Regions from separate parts of the Parasphingomonas caseinilytica genome, predicted to be linked through region 1. Evidence: predicted binding sites of a transcription regulator. Region 1 holds the regulator's gene; each other region holds the start of a gene.
The links. The regulator LexA, encoded in region 1, represses DNA repair genes until DNA is damaged. The targets are predictions, from matches to a motif close to GTTCCNCNCTTGTTCT.
Positions count from the first base shown of each region.

Region 2: U1738_RS01090 (formate--tetrahydrofolate ligase) is a predicted target of LexA. The motif match lies at 3,228-3,243, and genes of this name have one in related genera.
Region 3: radA (DNA repair protein RadA) is a predicted target of LexA. The motif match lies at 2,590-2,605, and genes of this name have one in related genera.
Region 4: recA (recombinase RecA) is a predicted target of LexA. The motif match lies at 2,470-2,485, and genes of this name have one in related genera.

Region 1 covers NZ_JAXOJL010000001.1:583,051-587,859, forward strand. Annotated here, with positions in the region: gene U1738_RS02685 (TonB-dependent receptor) at 1-993, opposite strand, end outside; gene U1738_RS02690 (molybdopterin molybdotransferase MoeA) at 1,266-2,450, shown strand; gene lexA (transcriptional repressor LexA) at 2,505-3,170, shown strand; gene U1738_RS02700 (ComEC/Rec2 family competence protein) at 3,546-4,809, opposite strand, start outside.
Region 2 covers NZ_JAXOJL010000001.1:255,814-260,622, forward strand. Annotated here, with positions in the region: gene recR (recombination mediator RecR) at 1-414, shown strand, start outside; gene def (peptide deformylase) at 460-990, shown strand; gene U1738_RS01085 (SEL1-like repeat protein) at 1,060-1,488, opposite strand; gene U1738_RS01090 (formate--tetrahydrofolate ligase) at 1,488-3,152, opposite strand; gene U1738_RS01095 (DNA recombination protein RmuC) at 3,388-4,809, shown strand.
Region 3 covers NZ_JAXOJL010000001.1:469,345-474,153, forward strand. Annotated here, with positions in the region: gene U1738_RS02165 (cation:proton antiporter domain-containing protein) at 1-70, opposite strand, end outside; gene U1738_RS02170 (iron-sulfur cluster assembly scaffold protein) at 70-507, opposite strand; gene U1738_RS02175 (CvpA family protein) at 581-1,138, opposite strand; gene radA (DNA repair protein RadA) at 1,196-2,572, opposite strand; gene U1738_RS02185 (outer membrane protein) at 2,735-3,391, shown strand; gene U1738_RS02190 (glutathione S-transferase N-terminal domain-containing protein) at 3,458-4,162, opposite strand; gene U1738_RS02195 (glycosyltransferase family 4 protein) at 4,232-4,809, shown strand, end outside.
Region 4 covers NZ_JAXOJL010000001.1:351,749-356,557, forward strand. Annotated here, with positions in the region: gene U1738_RS01555 (immunity 53 family protein) at 1-305, shown strand, start outside; gene U1738_RS01560 (hypothetical protein) at 471-680, shown strand; gene recA (recombinase RecA) at 1,285-2,394, opposite strand; gene U1738_RS01570 (response regulator) at 2,530-2,883, opposite strand; gene U1738_RS01575 (hybrid sensor histidine kinase/response regulator) at 2,921-4,809, opposite strand, start outside.

The DNA.
Region 1 (4,809 bases):
CACGGCACCGAAATCCCACGCCGCATTCACCGAGGCACCATAGGTCTTGTACGCCTGCGGATTGCCCACGGCCTCGTCGAGCGCCACGCTGGTGCGCGGCTCGCGCTGGATGTTGTTCGATCCGCGCATCAGTGCGGCGCGATGGAAGATCGTCGAGGTGCCCTTGTAATCGCGAGCATGGCCCGAGACGTTGATCGACAGGTCGCTGGTCGGCGTGAACAGCAGTTGCAGGCGCACGTCCTTCTCGTCGAAGCCGCCCAGCGCATTCTTGCCGCCGGTCGTGCCATCAGGACCGGTGCCGGTGAAGGTGTTGTCGACCCAATTGTCGCGATGCTGGTACAGGCCCGAGATGCGGAACGCGATCTTGTCCGCGACGATCGGGCCGCCGACGCCGACGTCCGCCGTCACCGTGTTGTACGTGCCGTACGATGCCGAACCGCGGCCCTGGAACACCTGGCTCGGGCGGATCGTGTCGAACTTGATGATGCCGGCCGTGGTGTTGCGCCCGAACAGCGAACCCTGCGGACCGCGCAGCACTTCCACCTGGTTGACGTCGAACACCGGGTTCGACTTGAGCACGACATGCTCGAGCACGACATCGTCTTGGATGATCGACACCGGCTGCGACGCGCCGAGATAGAAATCGATATTGCCGAGGCCGCGAATGTAGAAGCGCGGGAAGATGCGACCGGTGGTCGTCTCGGCATAAAGCCCCGGCACACGACCGGCGAGCGACAGCGCGTCCTCGCCACCGCTCTGGAAGGCGCGCAGGCTGTCGCCGTTCACCACCGCGACCGACACCGGCACCTTCTGCAGATTCTCGCTGCGGCGCTCGGCCGTCACCACGATCTCGCCGATCTCGCCGCTGTCGGCGGCGTCCGCAACCGGCGCTGCGGCAGGAACGTCCTGCGCGGCGGCCAAAGTCGGGATCATCATCGCACCGAAGGCCGTGCCGATCAGCAAAGCGGATTTGGCGAAAGTCTTGTTCAACATCATTCTGTCCCTGAACTCTAAACTATTGGTTTGATTGAAATTCATGCGCAAAAAGGCACGCCGCCCGCCAATGCGGGCACCGCTGTCCCTCTCGCTAAATCTGGCTGATCCCCGCCTTGCCGGAAGCACTATGTAACGATTGAGACCGAATCGTGACACAGTTCCCCACGCCGATCGAAAAGGCCAATGTGTGTTTTTGGGGTCACACCCTTGCGGCGAGCGGCGCGAATATTTCCTGTTCCAGCGCCGATGATCGTGACACTGAACGCCTCATGCCTCCCGCCCTCCTCGCCGTCGCAGAAGCCCAGACCCGTCTCTTCGCGCTCGCCCCCGCCATCCCCGAGGAAACCATCCCGCTCGCCCAAGCGATCGCTCGCTGGCCGACCGATGCGATCCACGCCCGCCGCACCCAGCCCGACGCCGATCTGTCGGCGATGGACGGCTATGCGATCCGCTACGACGACCTGCCCGGCCCGTTCGCGCTGATCGGCGAGAGCGCCGCTGGCCACGCCTTTGCCGGCCAGGTCGGTGCAGGCGAGACGGTGCGCATCTTCACCGGCGCCGCATTGCCGCCCGGCGCAGACACCATCCTCGTCCAGGAAGAGGCTACGCGAGAAGGCGACACGATCCACCTCACCGGCGAAGGCCCCGCCCGCCACGCCAGCAGCGTCCGGCCCCGCGGGCTGGATTTCTCCGCCGGCGACGTGTTGATCGCGAAAGGCGACCGCCTCACCCCCGCAGCACTCGCGCTCGTCGCCCTCGGCGGCCATGCCACTCTTCCCGTCATACGCCGCCTGACCGTCGCCATCGCCGCCACCGGCGACGAACTCGCCCGCCCCGGCAGCGACGATCCAACCAAATTGCCCGAAACCAACGGCCTGATGCTCGCCGCGATGCTGCGCGATCTGCCCGTCGACATCATCGATCTCGGTATCATCCCCGACGATCTCGCCGTCCTGACCGCCGCCTTCGCCGCCGTCCGCGCCGACATCCTCGTCACCACCGGCGGCGCATCGGTCGGCGACCACGACCTCGTTCGCCCCGCGCTGGAGGCGGCCGGTGGGACGATAGATTTCTGGAAGATCGCACTTCGCCCCGGCAAGCCGATGATGGCGGGCCGGTTGGGCGAAACGGTCGTGCTCGGTCTGCCCGGAAATCCGGTGTCGGCCTTCGTCACCGCGACGATCTTCCTCCGCCCGCTGATCGCCGCCATGTCCGGCGCGGCCGATCCCCTGCCCCGCACGCTCGCCGCCCCGCTCGGCGAACCGCTGCGCGCCAACGATCACCGCACCGATTATCTTCGCGCCGAATTGCGCGACGGACGCGTCTACGCTTCGACGATTCAGGACAGTTCGATGCTGCGCACGCTCGCCCGCGCCAACTGTCTGGTGCTGCGCCCGGCTTACGCTCCGTCAGCGGAAACAGGCGAGTCGGTGGACATCCTCCCGCTCGCTTGACACCCATCGAAGTGTTCCATAAAGGTTCCTCGTCTGTTCTGACGGAGGAACGCAATGCTTACGCGCAAGCAGCACGAGCTTATCTGCTTCATCAACGATCGGCTCGAGGAATCGGGCGTATCGCCCTCGTTCGAGGAGATGAAGGAGGCGCTCGACCTCAAGTCGAAGTCCGGCGTTCACCGCCTCATCAGCGCGCTCGAGGAACGTAAGTTCATCCGCCGCCTGCCCAATCGCGCCCGCGCGCTCGAAGTGCTCAAGATGCCCGAGCGCGGCGAGACCAAACCTGCGGTCAAGGCGCCGGAGGTCAATATCCGCAGCCTTCCGCAGCCCGCCAACGACGTGATCGAGATCCCGCTGCACGGCCGGATCGCGGCCGGTGTGCCGATTGAGGCGTTCGAGGGGAGTGCGATGCTCGCCGTGCCGGCGGCCCTGCTCGGTGGCGGTGAGCATTATGCGCTCGAAGTGTCCGGCGATTCGATGGTCGAGGCCGGTATCCTGGATGGCGATTACGCCCTCATTCGGCGCGCCGATACCGCCCGCGACGGGGAGATCGTCGTCGCGCTGATCGAAGATAGCGAGGCGACGCTCAAATATTTCCGCCGCGAAGGCGCGATGATCCGGCTCGATCCCGCCAACCGCGCCTATGATCCGCAGCGCTACGCGCCGCAGCAGGTGCGCGTTCAGGGAAAGCTCGCCGGCCTGCTCCGCCGCTACGACTGACGTTCGAAGCTTCGGGCGGGCGGTCGTTTTGCATCGGCTTTCCAACGGAGGCCGGCAAGGCGCTCATCGTCATAGAATGCAGTCCTAACCACGCCGTCATCCCGGACTTGATCCGGGATCCATCAAGCGGCTTTCGATACGCCCGTTATTTCGGCCGGCCGCGTTCGGCATGGGGTGACTACGCCCGTGCTGATGGCGCTCCATTGCTCATTAGAGCATGGGCACGTGAGGTTGAACCATTCCCCTTTCCGTTCGTCCTGAGCTTGTCGAAGGACGTGCTTCAGGCGCAACCGTCCGTGCGGGGGACGTGCTTCGACAAGCTCAGCACGAACGGTTTTATTTAAAGTCATCGCGCTCCAGGCGATCAAACCAGACTCACTCCGCACCCCTGCGTGCTGCACGCGGATGCCAGCGATCACCGGAAAAGCGCGATCTCCCGAACGAACTGGACGGCGCGTTATCGGCACTCGCCACCCGCCACGGATGCCGATCCCCCGGCCGCACCACGCTGACGACGCTCTGCCGCAACAGGGTGACAGCCACACCCCCCGTCTGCGCCAGCATGGTCTTGTCCAATCGCAGCCAGCGCGGACGACACCCCTTAGGCAACCACCGCTCGCTCACGACGATATCCGCCGTCACACAGGCGGCGACAAGCTCCGCCACCGGCACCAGATACGCACTGCGCGTCGCCAGAATCCGCCAGGCCCGCCCGTCCGCCTCACGCTCGATCAGGCACAGATCACGACTGCACCGCGCCTCGGATCGTTCGGACAGTAACATCGGCGCGCCGTCCACCCCGCCATTCTCGGCCAAAGTGTCGGAAATGTAGTCGCCCGCCCGATCGCGCAGCATCGCCAGCCCGCCATTCGTCGTCCGCACCGCGACATGCCGTCCATCGCCCGTCACCAGCAGGTCCGGCGCCGGGGTGATCAACGCCCAGACGATACCGAACCCGAGCGGCGCGATCCCCAGTCGCCGCCACCGGGTCCGCCACAAGGCGATCCACAATCCGCCGATCACCGTCGCGGCAAACGCCCCCGCAGGCATGGCGGGCAATGCCGCAACCGATCCCGGAGCCTCCGCCGTCGTCCGCGCGATCCACAAAAGGACCGCCAGCGCCTTGTCGGTCACCCACCAGAGCGACGCACCGAGGCCAACGAAGTCGAACGCCAGGGACAGCGCCTCCATCGGCATGATCACAAAGGTCGTCAGCGGAATCGCGACGATGTTGGCCACCACGCCATAGAGTCCGGCCTTGTGGAAATGGTACAACCCGATCGGCAGCAGCGCGATCTCCACCGCCAGACCGGTCAGCACCAGCGCCCCGATCGCCCGCCCGAACTTCTTCGTGCCCGGCTCGTCCCGCGCGGCTACCAGCGCGCGAATCCCCGGATGTTCGTTCAACGCCACGATCGCGGTGATCGCCGCGAACGACAGCTGGAAACTCGGCCCGGCCAGTGCCTCCGGCCACAACAGCAACACGATCACCGCCCCCGCCGCGACCAGCCTGAGCGTCATCGCCTCCCGCCCCATCGCCAGCGCCACCAGCACCAGCAAGGCCGCCACGCACGATCGGATCGTCGGCACCTGCGATCCCGTCAGCAGAGTGTAGCCGATCGCCGCCGCCGCCCCCGCG
Region 2 (4,809 bases), 330 kb from region 1:
ATCGATACGACCAACCCGTGCGCGATCTGCGCAGACCTTCGCCGCGACGCCCGTGCCTTGTGCGTGGTCGAGGAGGTCGCAGATCTCTGGGCGCTCGAACGCTCGCGCCTGTTTCCCGGTCGCTTTCATGTGCTCGGTGGCCGGCTGTCCGCCCTCGAAGGCATTCGTCCGGAGGATCTCAGCATCGATTCGCTCGTCCGCCGCATCGAATCCGGCGGCGTGGACGAGGTCGTGCTGGCGATGAACGCAACGCTGGAGGGCCAAACCACCGCACACTATATCGCCGAACGCATCGAACGCTTCCCCGTCCGCGTAACCCAGCTCGCCCATGGACTGCCGGTCGGCGGCGAACTCGATTATCTCGACGAAGGAACGCTGGCGCAGGCGCTCAGGGCAAGGCGACCCGTGACGTGATGGCGGTCGCTTGACGTAACCGCGCGGTTTTCCTAGCGCGCGACCATGGCAATTCTCGAAATCCTGGAAGTCCCGCACCCCGGCCTGCGCGCCGTCGCCAAGCCCGTCGCTGAAGTGAACGATGCCGTCCGTGCCATCGTCTCCGACATGTTCGACACGATGTACGACGCGCGGGGCATCGGCCTCGCCGCGACGCAGGTCGCGATCGAACAGCGCATCGTCGTGATCGATCTACAGGAACCCGAAAGCGACGAGGAAGACGCCAAACCCGTCCGCGCACCGCACGTCTTCATCAACCCGGAAATCGTCGCACTCAGCGAGGAATTCGCCAGCTACAACGAAGGCTGCCTGTCGATTCCCGAGCAGTATGCCGAGGTCGAACGCCCCGCGCGCTGCACGATCAAATGGCTCAACGACAAGGGCGCCGCCCACGAAGCCGAATTCGACGGCCTGATGGCGACCGCGATCCAGCATGAAATCGATCACCTCAACGGCGTGCTCTTCACCGATCACATTTCGAAGCTGAAGCGCGACATGCTGATGAAGAAGCTCACCAAGGCGCGCAAGGCGGGTTGAGGCCCGCCTCAATCAACGCCATCCGTACGAGACCCCAGCCAGCGCTGGGGTGACTATCAGGCGTGATGCTCAAACAAATCCATCACGTTTCATGATCGGTCGCAGCCTGCCAACCCGTTTCGCTGTCTGGTGATACAGGCGCGTCTCAAAACACCTGACCAATATTTGGCAGTCGTGTTCGCCCAGCTTTGCTGCCCGTCGCAGCCAAAGCCGAAAACGCAGCATATCGCCACGGTTGAAGTAGCTCAGCGCCAAGTGCTGGGCCGCGCGAGCATCGCCCTTACGCCAAGCACGATAATAGAGATTTGCGGCAGTGTAAGGCTCGCCCATCCCAAGCAGATCATCGGGCTGATTATCGCAAGTGTACCAACTCGCCAGCTCGATCATGGCATCGGTATGGCCGCGCAGGGAAAGGTGGCGGAGCTTCGCGACCCATGTTCCACGCCCTTTCCCTTCCCGAATTTCGAGCGCCCGGAGATAGAGCTTCTCCGCGTCCATCAAAACAATCCCTCGATCTCCCCGTCCGACCCGAAGCGGATCGCCTCCGCCGCCGGCACCCTCGGCAGACCCGGCATCGTCATGATTTCCCCGCAGATCGCCACCACGAACCCCGCACCCGCGCTGAGGCGCACCTCGCGGACCGGCACCACATGCCCGGTCGGCGCGCCGAGCTTCGCCGGATCGGTCGAGAAGCTATACTGCGTCTTTGCCATGCACACGGGCAGGGCACCGTAGCCGGCCTCTTCCCAGCGCTTCAACTGCGCATGCACCCCCGGATCGGCGATCGCCTCCTCGGCACGGTACACGCGCGTCGCGACAGTGTTGATCTTGTCGAATAACGACAGTTCGTCGCCGTAAAGCGGCGCGAATTGCGCGGCACCGTGGTCGCACAGGTCCGCCACCTTCTGCGCCAGCGCCTCCGCGCCCGCGCCACCATCCGACCAATGCGTGCACAATACCGCCTCGGACCCTTGCGCCGCCGCAATCTCGCGGATCACGTCAAGTTCGCCCGCACTGTCACCATCGAAGCGATTGATCGCCACCACCACCGGCACGCCGAACATCCGCACATTCTCGATATGCCGCGCCAGATTGACGCCACCGCGCCGCACCGCCGCCACGTCCTCGCCGCCAAGATCGGCCTTGGCGACCCCGCCATTCATCTTCAGCGCGCGCACCGTCGCCACGATCACCGCGGCGGCCGGTTTCAGCCCCGACTGCCGGCACTTGATGTCGAAGAATTTCTCCGCCCCCAGATCCGCACCGAACCCGGCCTCCGTCACGACATAATCGCCCAGCGCCAGTGCCGTCCGCGTCGCGATCACCGAGTTGCAGCCATGCGCGATATTGGCGAACGGCCCGCCGTGCACGAACGCGGGCGTGCCCTCTAGCGTCTGAACTAGGTTCGGCTTTATCGCCTGCGCCAGCAGCACCGCCATGGCGCCATCCGCCTTCAGGTCGCGCGCCGTCACCGGCCTGCGGTCCCGCGTATAGGCGACCACGATCCGCCCCAGCCGCGCCTCTAGATCGTGCAGGTCGGTGGCCAGGCACAGGATCGCCATCACCTCCGACGCGACCGTGATGTCGAATCCGCTCTCGCGCGGATATCCGTTCGCCGGCCCGCCCAGCGATTGCGCGATATCGCGCAGCGCTCGGTCGTTCATGTCCAGCACCCGCCGCCACACGATCCGCCGCACGTCGATGTCGAGCGCATTGCCCCAATGGACATGATTGTCGATCATCGCCGCCAGCAGATTGTGCGCGCTGGTGATGGCGTGGAAATCACCGGTGAAATGGAGATTGATGTCTTCCATCGGGGCGACCTGCGCATATCCCCCGCCCGCCGCGCCGCCCTTGGTGCCGAAGCATGGGCCCAAAGACGGCTCGCGCAGGCACAGCACCGTCTGCCGCCCGATTCGGTTCAGCGCGTCCGCCAGACCAACGGAGGTGGTCGATTTGCCCTCGCCGGCCGGGGTGGGGTTGATCGCCGTCACCAGGATAAGCTTGCCCTGCCGGCCGGTGGCGGGAACGCGCGACAGATCGATCTTCGCCTTGAAATGCCCATAGGGTTCTACGGCGTCCGGCGGGATCGAGAGTTTCGCGGCGATCTCGCCGATGGGTCGAAGCGTGGCGGCGCGTGAGATTTCGATGTCTGACAGCATGGTGCCACGTCGTAACGGTGGAAAACTGAGCCGCAAGTCGGGAGCGGCAGATTTTCCATCTGTCTTCCGTGTGGTGTTCAATCTATGTTCCGGCCATGTTAGTGTCCGATTTCTCCGCCGTGCCGTTCGTCGTGCCCTCCAGTCCAACGCTTCGCGACGATGCCAATCGCGCCATCACGAGCCGGCAAAACCCCGCTGGCACCTCGACCCATTCAACATTCGCAGGCGCACGCTGATGGAGATCCTCGCCGTCGCAATGGTTGCGATCATCGTCGGTCTGGCGCTCGGCTGGCTGGTCGGCAACCGTTCCGCCGCGCAGGCCCGCGCCGATCGCGATGCCCGAACCGAGGAATTCAAGCGCGCGATCGTCGATCTCGCCTCGGCCGAGGAACGCGCACGCGCTGCCGCCGATCTGCGCGAGGAACTTGAAACGATCCGCGACGATCGCGATTCGGCGCGCACCCGGCTCGCCACGCTCACCGCGCAGGCCGAGGCGTTCGAGGCGCGTATGATCGAGCAGCGCGACGTTCACAACGCCCGTATGCTCGAACTGCGCGAAGCGAAGGACGTCATGGCCGCACAGTTCAGCGACGTCGCCGGCAAGCTGCTGACCGAGGCGCAGACGAACTTCCTCAAGCGCGCTGACGAACGCTTCAAGCAATCCGAGGAAACGGCCGGCCAGAATTTGAAGTCGATGCTGCAACCGGTCAGCGATCGCCTGCTGAAATATGAGGAAGCCGTTGGCAAGGTCGAGAGCGAGCGGAAGGGCGCCTTCAGCGAACTCAAGGGCCAGATCGAACAGATGCGCATCGGCCAGGAGAAGGTTTCCAGCGAAGCCGCCAAACTGGTCAACTCCTTGCGCAACGCTCCCAAATCGCGCGGCCGCTGGGGCGAGCAGCAGTTGAAGAATGTCCTGGAATCCTGTGGCTTATCCGAACATACCGATTTCCAGACCGAGGTTTCCGTCGCCGGCGGCGATGAGGGCGGGCGGCTCCGTCCCGATGCGATCGTCACCGTTCCTGGCGGCCGAAGCCTCGTGATCGATGCCAAAGTTTCGCTCAACGCCTATCAGGATGCCTTCGGTGCGGTCGACGAAGTCGAGCGGGCGAGGGGCCTGACGCTTCACGCGGCGTCGATGAAGGCGCATATCAACGGCTTGGGCAACAAGGCCTATTGGAGCCAGTTCGCCGACGCTCCGGATTACGTCATCATGTTCGTGCCCGGCGAACATTTCCTCTCCGCCGCGCTCGAACAGGAACCGGGCCTGTGGGACTTCGCGTTCGAAAAGCGCGTTCTGCTGGCGACCCCCACCAACCTCATCGCCATCGCCCGCACGGTGTCGGCCGTCTGGCGGCAGGAGCGGCTGGCGAAGGAGGCGCGACAGATCGGCGAACTCGGCAAGGAATTGTTCGATCGCCTAGCCAAAGCAGCCAGTGACCTGCGCAAGGTCGGCGGCGGGCTGACCAGCGCGGTCAACAATTACAATACGTTCGTGTCCAGCTTCGAAAGCCGCACTTTGGTCACGGCGCGTAAGCTGAAGGATCTGAATATCGAACCCGGTGCCCGCGAGATCGAGGCGATGCAGCCGGTGGAGGCGCTTGCGCGCTATGGGGATGAGCCAGTTGTACTGGAAAGCGCGGTCGATGTGGAGACCTGA
Region 3 (4,809 bases), 110 kb from region 1:
AGACCAGCCCGAACCCGAGCAGCACCACGCCATCACGCAGCAGGGAAACGGCATCACCGGCGTCGTGCATCAGGCGGTCCCGTCTTTTGCGGCGGCAAGTGCGGCGGCTTCGGCGGCGGCCTCGAACGCCAGTCGGATCGAGGCGTGGCGCGCGCTATGGCTCAGCGCGGGCGTGAACAGGTCGAACCCCGGCCAATCGGGCAACGGCCCCTCGCCCGCCAGCCACGCCGCGACCGCATCGCGCGCTTCGGCCAGTTCTCCGGGCGATTTCCCGATTACGTCCGCCGATAGCAAAGACGAAGATGCCTGCCCCAACGCACAGGCCCGCACCAGCATCCCGACCGCGCCCACCCGACCGTCCGGCCCGAGATCGATATCCACCGTCACGCGACTTCCGCAGATCGGCGAGCGTTTCTCGGACGTGCCCATCGGATCGGCGAGACGCTCCTGATATGGTATCGTCGCGGCAAGGCGCAGGATTTCGGTATTGTAGAGCGGCGCATTCATTCCCGCGATGTAGGCGACATTGCGCGTCGGCACACCCCCAAAGCGTTCTGCCGCAAAGCGTTGTGGCATCGCCTCAGGACGAATTGTTGTCCGCAGTGCCGCCGGCATCATGCGGCCCGAACACCGGCAGACCCTTGCGTCGCCGATCGACGAAATCGGCGATGCTCGCGCTGGTGGCATTGAGCAACGGATAGGTCTGCGAGTCCTTCAACCATAGCGGACGCCGGGACGGCCCGCCACTCATCGTGTCGGTCACCAGCACGACGAGCAGGAAGACGAGGCTCGACATGATCAACCCCTTGATCGCGCCGAAACCGAAGCCGAGCGCACGATCCAGTGGCCCGAGGATCGAGGTCCGGGTGCGCGATCCCAGCGCGTTCGCCACCATCCGCCCGCCGAAATAGGTCAGCCCGGCCAGGATCGCGAACGCCAGCACCGCGGCGCCCGAAACCGTCCCCACCACGCCCGACAGCGCGGAGGCGAGCGGCGTGTGGAACAGCTTCACCACGAACACGATCGCCACCCAGGCGAACAGCGACAGCACCTCTGCCACGAAGCCGCGCATCAGCCCCATGATCGCAGACCCCAGCACGGCGATCAGGACGAGGATGTCGAGTGCGGAAAGTCCCATCATATGTCCCAAAGCCCCCGCCGCTCGACGCAAGCGGAAATAACGGCTCCGAAACCGCTACCCACGCCCGAGCATATGGTCAACGAAAGCCCCGAGCGTGCGGAACCCGGTCAGCTTCAACGGGCTCTTCTCGCCCGCCAGCGCGGAGGGCACCAAAGCGCGTTCGAACCCCAATTTGCCCGCTTCCTTCAACCGCAGCGCACCATGCGCCACTGGCCTGAGTTCGCCCGACAAGGCGATCTCGCCGAACGCCACCGCATCCACCGCCACCGGCCGCTCGCTCAGTGCCGACACCAACGCCGCCGCCACCGCCAGATCGGCCGCCGGATCGGACACGCGATATCCACCCGCGATATTCAGATACACTTCGCACGACGAGAAACTCAGCCCGCAGCGCGCCTCCAGCACCGCCAGCACCATCGCCAGCCGCCCCGAATCCCAGCCGACCACCGCCCGCCTGGGCGTCGCCCCGCTCGCCAGCCGCACGACCAGTGCCTGGATCTCGACCAGCACCGGTCGAGTCCCCTCCAGCGCCGGGAACACCGTCGTCCCCGTCACGCTTTCGTCGCGCTGCGTCAGGAACAGCGCCGATGGGTTGGCGATCTCCGCCAGCCCTTCGGCGACCATCGCGAACACCCCGATCTCGTCCGTCCCGCCGAAGCGGTTCTTGATAGCGCGCAGGATACGATATTGGTGGCTACGTTCGCCCTCGAAGCTCAGCACCGTATCGACCATATGCTCCAGCACGCGCGGCCCCGCGATGCTGCCATCCTTGGTGACATGCCCGACCAGTACCACCGCCGTGCCGCGCTCCTTGGCGAAGCGGATCAATTCCTGAGCGGAGGCGCGCACCTGGCTCACCGTCCCCGGCGCCCCCTCGATCAGGTCGCTGTGCATCGTCTGGATCGAATCGATCACCAGCAGCGCCGGCGGCTGGCTGCTCCCCAACGTCGTCAGGATATCGCGCGTCGAGGTCGCCGCCGCCAGTTGCACCGGCGCATTGCCAAGCCCCAGCCGCCGCGCACGCAACCGCACCTGATCCGCCGCTTCCTCGCCCGAAACGTAAGCAACCTTCAGCCCGGCCAACGCCATCTTCGCCGCCGCCTGCAACAACAGGGTCGATTTGCCGATGCCCGGATCGCCGCCGATCAACGTCGCCGACCCTTCGACGAATCCGCCGCCCAACGCCCGGTCCAGCTCCGCAATACCGCTCGGCATGCGTTCCGGCAGCGCGATCTCCGCATCCAGCCCGACCAGCTGCATCGTCCGCCCGCCGGATTGCAGATTGTGCTTGGCCTGAAACGGCGTGACGTTCCCGCCGCCCGCATCCTCCACCATCGAGTTCCATTCGGAACAATCGGCACACTGCCCGGCCCAGCGATGCGACACCGAACCGCAGGATTGGCAGACATAGCGTTTCTGGGGTTTAGCCATGATCAGCCTTTAAACGAAGAACGATACGGGAACAAACCATTTTAGGCGTCCGTTCCGGCAGATTTCTCCAACCTGTTAGCGCTTGCACAAAAATAGGCGGAACCAACCCGCAGCTCCATCGTTGCGCCCGCTCCGATCACTACAAAAACATAAGGGTTTGCAATGCGTAATCTGTTCCTGGCCTCCTGCGCCATCCTGCTGCCACTGGCCGCCTCGCCCGCGATGGCGCAAGATGTCGCCCCCGCCCCAACCGAAATGTCGACCACCGACATCAGCGCTGCACCGGCAACCAGCTTCCGTGGCATCCGCATCGAAGGCAATGTCGGCGGCGATCGTTTCCAGTCGCAGGGAGTCCATAACGACAAGCTCGGCTATGGTGGCACGATCGGCTTCGACGGCATGATCGGCGATCGTATCGTGATCGGTCCGGAAGGCAGCTACTGGCGTGCGGACGGCTGGAACGAGAACAACACGTCCGTGAACGGCGGCACGCGCAGCGTCCGGTCGTTCGAGGAATATGGCGTTGCCGTTCGCGCCGGCGTTCTCGTCACGCCGCAGTTGCTGGTATTCGGCAAGGGCGGTTACGTGAACAACGAACAACGCTCGCGCTTCACCGCGCCTTTGGCCCAGAACAGCACGTACGAGCATTTCGGCACAGACGGCTATCAGGTCGGTGGCGGCGTTGAGCTGTCGATGGCGGACAAGTTCTCCGGCGCGATGTCCGGCCTGTATGTGTCGGGTCAGTACGTCTATTCGAACTACAACGATCACACGTCGCGTCAGCGCGTGCTGCTGGGCGTCGGCCTTCGCTTCAAATAAGTTGAGCGGAATGGGAACGGGCCGGCGGAAATATCCGCCGGCCCGTTTTCTTTTGTCACCAAGCCGTCAGCCCCGCGCCGGAATCTTCAACCCGCGCTGCACCGCCGGCCGCGCCAAGCCACGCTCAAGCCAAGCGCCGACACCCTTGTAGGCCTCGAAACCCACGATCTCCCGCGCCTCGTAGAACGTGATCAGATTGTTCACCCACCCGATCATCGACACATCGGCGATCGAATAGTCATCGCCCAGAAACCAGGTCTTCCCAGCCAGCGCCGCGTCCATGACGCCGAGCAGCCGTTTCGCCTCATCGACATAGCGCCCCAGGGGCCGCTCATCCTCCCAATCCTTACCGGCGAACTTGTTGAAGAAGCCGAGTTGCCCGAACATCGGCCCGACGCCGCCCATCTGGAACATCACCCACTGGATCGCCTGCCAGCGATCAGCCGGTCCGCTGCCGAGCAAAGCGCCCGTCTTCTCCGCCAGATACAGCAGAATCGCACCGCTTTCGAACACCCCGATCGGCTGCCCGCCCGGACCGTCCGGATCGATCATCGCCGGGATCTTGCCGTTGGGATTGAGCGAGACGAACGCGTCGGATTTCTGATCGTTTTTCGCGAAATCGACCAGATGCGCCTCGTACGGCAGCCCGGTTTCCTCCAGCATGATCGACGCCTTCACCCCGTTCGGCGTGGGCAAAGAATAGAGCTGGATGCGGGTCGGATCCTCCGCCGGCCAGCGCGTGGTGATCGGAAAGGCGGACAGGTCGGTCATGGCGCAGCACTCCGTTGATTCGAGCGGGAGATAGTCACGGGGCCCGCGCTTCGCTATGGCCGCGCCACCATGCAGCCGACGGACCTCCGCGTCGCCCTCTTCAGCGGCAACTACAATTACACGCGAGACGGCGCCAATCAGGCGCTGAACCTGCTCGTCGGCTATCTGCTGTCGAAAGGGGTGACGGTACGGGTCTATTCGCCGACCAGCAGCCGTCCCGCCTTCGCGCCGACCGGAGACCTGATCAAGGTGCCGGCGTTCAAGATCCCCGGCGGACGTGACGAATACAAGCTCGCCTGGGGCATGCCGCCCGCCACCCGGCGCGATCTGGCGGCCTTCGCGCCCAACGTGATCCACGTCGCCGCACCGGAATTCCTCGGCCACGCGGCGGTCAGCTATGCGCGACGGCACGGCATCCGCTCGCTCGCATCGCTGCACACCCGCTTCGAAACCTATGGCAGCTATTACAAGATCGGCTGGCTCGCGCCCGCCGCGATCCGGTTGCTGACGCGTTTCTACAACCGGGTCGATCGGGTGGTCACGCCGGGCCAGTCGATGGCCGATCTGATCCGCGAATGGGGCGTGACGACGCCGATTTCGATCTGGTCGCGCGGCGTGGATCACGATCGCTTCTCGCCCAAGGCGCG
Region 4 (4,809 bases), 230 kb from region 1:
CCTCTTGGTATCTGGCCGAATGTAATGATGACTGGGAACACTCCTATGGCGTGAAGATAGACACGCTGGACAATCCCGGCTGGACGGTCGTCATTGACCTGAGAGAGACAAATCTGCAAGGGCGCGTGTTTGAGAAGGTATCCGTAGGAGAACCAGCCACCGATCTAAACGAGTGGAGGCGCTTAGGATCATGGTGGGTTGCTGATGTTAGCGGCGGCAGGTTTGAGGCGGCGTGCGGCCCTCTTGATCTTGGGAATGCGATCGGCGTGTTTCGATCGTGGGTAGAGCGTGCGAACGTCAGCTAACCACCCACAATCGGACGTTCCGCGCGCTCGGCGGTGTCCCCGAAAGCGGACAGGCCGCTTACGCCCACTTGCGGTCGTTTTCCTCATCGGGGAATAACGCTGCACCTCGTCACTTGCGATCAGCCTATGTCGGCTGCACGAGGTCTCCGCGCATTGGAGTTCCGTATGGATAAGTTCCAGAAAGCCAAAACGGTCGAACGCGGATGGTTTTTGGTAGTGTTCGCCCTGCTCGCTCTCGGCGGCTATTGCTTCGGACATTTCCGGGGTGATCTGCCAGACTGGCAGCTAGTCGGTCTGATACTGACGGGGTATTTCTTCACCTACGTTATCTACCGCTTCGCGGTGAAGCGCGCGCTTAAGAGTCGGGGCTTATGAACCCTTTGCCGTGCAGTGCTTAACGTTCATTTTCCACCCAGAATTAGACGTTCCGCCGTTAGCCGCGCGCCAGACTAATTATGGTAAAGTTTGATGCGCTTAGATTATGGGACGGTCCCACGTCTTCCCCGTTCGTGCTGAGTCTGTCGAAGCACCGACCTCCTCCTGTTATCGCCGAAGGAAAAACAGCCCTTCGACAAGTTAGGGACAACGGGGATAGGCGTTGCATCCAGATCGTAATGGTGTCGAGGCCGAAGACCCAAGCCGCGCCTAACCGTCATTACCTTGCAGGTAGGAATCCTTACTGAACGTCGAGACTATGGATTCCCGCCTGCGCGGGAAAGACGAGACGGGTTGCGAGAGCGGGACACACACCGGGATTGACGCGACGGTTCCCGCCTAACGGCCCCGAAACCCAACGCCCTCGAAAACCAACGCGAAAGGCTCGCCGACGCGGGCGAGCCTTTCCATGTGTGTGCGACGCGCATTGGAACGCCGCCTTGAAACGCTTCGTGAGCAGGCACGATAAAGACTTCGCCGACCATCGTGTGGTGGCGTTCCCCATCGTATACCCCGCCCCTCTCATCGGAGAGGGGCGCAGGCATTACATCTCGTCGTCGGTATCGTCTTCGGGCTCCGGCCCGGCCATCATTTCCTCGGCCACCTTGTCGGTGCGGGTGCGGATCGCCTTTTCGAGGCGGTCGCACATTTCCGGATGTTCCTTCAGGAACGTCTTCGAATTCTCGCGACCCTGGCCGATGCGCACGCTGTCATAGCTGAACCAAGCGCCCGATTTCTCGACCAAACCGGCCTTGACGCCGAGATCGAGAATCTCGCCGATCTTCGACACGCCCTGACCGTACATGATGTCGAATTCGACCTGCTTGAACGGCGGCGCGACCTTGTTCTTCACCACCTTCACCCGTGTGGTGTTGCCGATGATCTCTTCGCGATCCTTGATCTGCCCGGTGCGACGGATGTCGAGACGAACAGAAGCATAGAATTTCAGCGCGTTGCCCCCGGTCGTCGTCTCGGGATTGCCGTACATCACGCCGATCTTCATGCGCAGCTGGTTGATGAAGATCACCATGCACCGCGAACGGCTGATCGACCCGGTGAGCTTGCGCAGCGACTGCGACATCAGTCGTGCCTGCAAGCCGACATGGCTGTCGCCCATCTCGCCCTCGATTTCGGCGCGCGGCACGAGCGCGGCGACCGAGTCCACCACCAGCACGTCGATCGCGTTCGACCGCACCAGCGTATCGACGATCTCAAGCGCCTGCTCGCCGGTATCCGGCTGCGACACGATCAGTTCATCGATATTGACGCCGAGTTTCTTGGCATAGACCGGATCGAGCGCATGTTCGGCATCGACGAACGCGGCGGTACCACCGGTCTTCTGCGCCTCGGCGATGACGTGCAGCGCCAGCGTCGTCTTGCCCGAGCTTTCCGGGCCATAGATTTCGATCACGCGACCACGCGGCAGGCCGCCGACGCCGAGCGCGATGTCCAGCCCGAGCGATCCGGTCGAGATCGTCTCGACCTGCATCGTCTGTTTGGACCCCAGCTTCATCGCCGAGCCCTTGCCGAACGCACGATCGATCTGCGCGAGCGCTGCTTCGAGCGCCTTGGCGCGTTCGCCGGAGGCCTTCTCGGCCGCCTTATCGTTGGATGCTGCCATTTTGCTGTCGATGACCTTCAAAGATACCGCCATTGGGGGCCTCCACCGCTAGACCGAACGCCCGTCGCGTTCAATCGCCGATGCAGCATGTATCGCGTTTGTTCTCGTGGAACAAGAGCGGAACGAAATTTTTTCCAACACCGTGAAACCGGCGCCAATCCTAAGCCGTCAGCCTAGAGCTTCGAGCGCCTTCGCCACGCCGTCCATCGTGAACGGCTTGGCCAGCGTCGGGCGATCACGATGCTCCTCGCCAAGCCCGTCCTGCGATCCGCCGGTGGCGAACACGAACGGCACGCCCTGCGCCGCCAGTGCATCGGCGATGGGGAAGCTCTTTTCGCCACCGCGCAGGTTCACATCCAGGATCGCCGCATCGATCCCCCCGCCCGCGACCAGCGCGAGCGCATCGCCGACATTATCCGCCTGGCCCGCCAGCTCCTTGCCCAGCACTTCGAGGAAATCCTCGAGCATCATCGCGATCAGGGGTTCGTCCTCGACGATGAGGATGCGTTGCGGAGCCGTCATATCATGGCCTTAGCCAATGCACCCGACTCCCGCCACCTTATTTCGCAACCAGAACGGCGCGGGCGGCCTCGGCAAGTTGCTGCACGGAAAAGGGTTTTGCCAGGAACTGGACGTTGTCGAGGTCGATCGACTTGCGCAGCGTTTCTTCGGCATAGCCCGACATGAACAGGATCGGCAGGTCCGGATAGCGTTCGCGCGCCTGCCGCACCATCGTCGGGCCGTCCATGATCGGCATCATCACGTCGGAGATCAACAAATCCGGCCGATCGTTCTTCGCCAATACTTCCAGCGCGGCCTCGCCATGTTCGGCGGTCAGCACCGTATAACCCTGGCGACTGAGCGCACGCTCGGCGATCGCGCGCACCATGTCCTCGTCCTCGACCAGCAGGATCGTGCCGGTGCCCCACAGATCGGTCGGCTTCTCCTTCACCACCGCCGGCGCGCGGGCGGGTTCGGGCGCGGCCGTGGCGGTGTGGACCGGCAGATAGATGGTGAAGGTCGTGCCCGGCCCGCTCTTGTTGTTGTCGGCGAAGATATAGCCGCCGGATTGCTTGACGATGCCGTAGACGGTGGAGAGGCCGAGGCCCGTGCCCTTGCCCACTTCCTTGGTGGTGAAGAAAGGTTCGAAGATCTTGGGCAGAATTTCGGGCGGAATGCCGGTGCCGGTATCGGCAATTTCCAGCGCGACGTAATCGGCGATCGGCAGGATGTCATTGCCCATGTGGCGGACCTGCGCCGAGGACACCTGCTTGGTCTGGATCGACAGCACCCCGCCGCCGCCCTTGGACATCATGGCGTCGCGCGCATTGACCGCGAGGTTGACAACGACCTGTTCGAGCTGCCCCGGATCGGCGCGCACCGCACCCAGGCTGCGGCCGTGCTTGACGGTGAGCGTCACTGTCTCGCCCAGCAGCCGCTTGAGCAGGTTGGAGACCTCGGAAATCACGTCGGGCAGTTGCAGCACTTGCGGGCGCAGCGTCTGCTGGCGCGAGAAGGCGAGCAATTGCCGCGTCAGGCTGGCCGCGCGGTTCGAATTGGCGCGGATCTGCTGGATATCGTCGTAATCGCTGTCGCCGGGCGTATGGCGCATCAGCATCAGGTCGCAATGCCCGATGATCGCGGTCAGGATGTTGTTGAAATCATGTGCGACACCGCCGGCCAGCTGCCCCACCGCCTGCATCTTCGTCGCCTGCGCCACCTCGCGTTTCAGGCGCGTCTCCTCGCCATTGTCCTTCAGGCTGAGCAGCACCGCCGCCTCGCCCAGCCCTCGGGCGCCGGCGATGGAAAGCGCGACCGGCTCGTCGGGATGATCCTTCAGCCGCACCGCGAGATCGGTCGAATGCGTCGCGCCGTTCGCGAAGCGACGGATCGCATCGGCGACCACGCCCTTGTCCTCGCGCACCAGCAGATCGCCGGGATAAAGCGGCGGCGCGTGCGGATCGACCTGAGCGGCGCGCGCGAAGGCGTCGTTCATCTGGATGAAGCGCCCGTCGCGATCGACCAGGGCCATGCCGAACGGCATCAGGCTGACGAGGCTGCGGACATGCGCGGTGGCATTTCCGCCGATCGCCGGGGTGGCGATGTTGGTTTCCTCGTCGAGCAACGCGACCAGCAGAGGCGCGTCGTCGCCCTCGAGGAACGGGATCTGCAGCACGCGCAAGGGCACGCCGCCCAGTCCTTCACGTTCGAACCGCACCTGGCCGTGATCGTCGGTGATCAGGAAACGCGCGAAATCGCGGCCGGACACCGCGCTGTCGTCCTGCCCCATGGCGCGCGCGCGGAACACGCGGTTGGCGCTGCGGATGCGGCCTTCCGGGCCGATCAAAGCGGTCATGATCCCGGCGGCGGCAAGGCGGTCCCCAGTCTGACCGGAGATCATGCCCTCGACCGAGGCGGCCATGTCCAGCCCTTCCGCCCCGCGAAAGC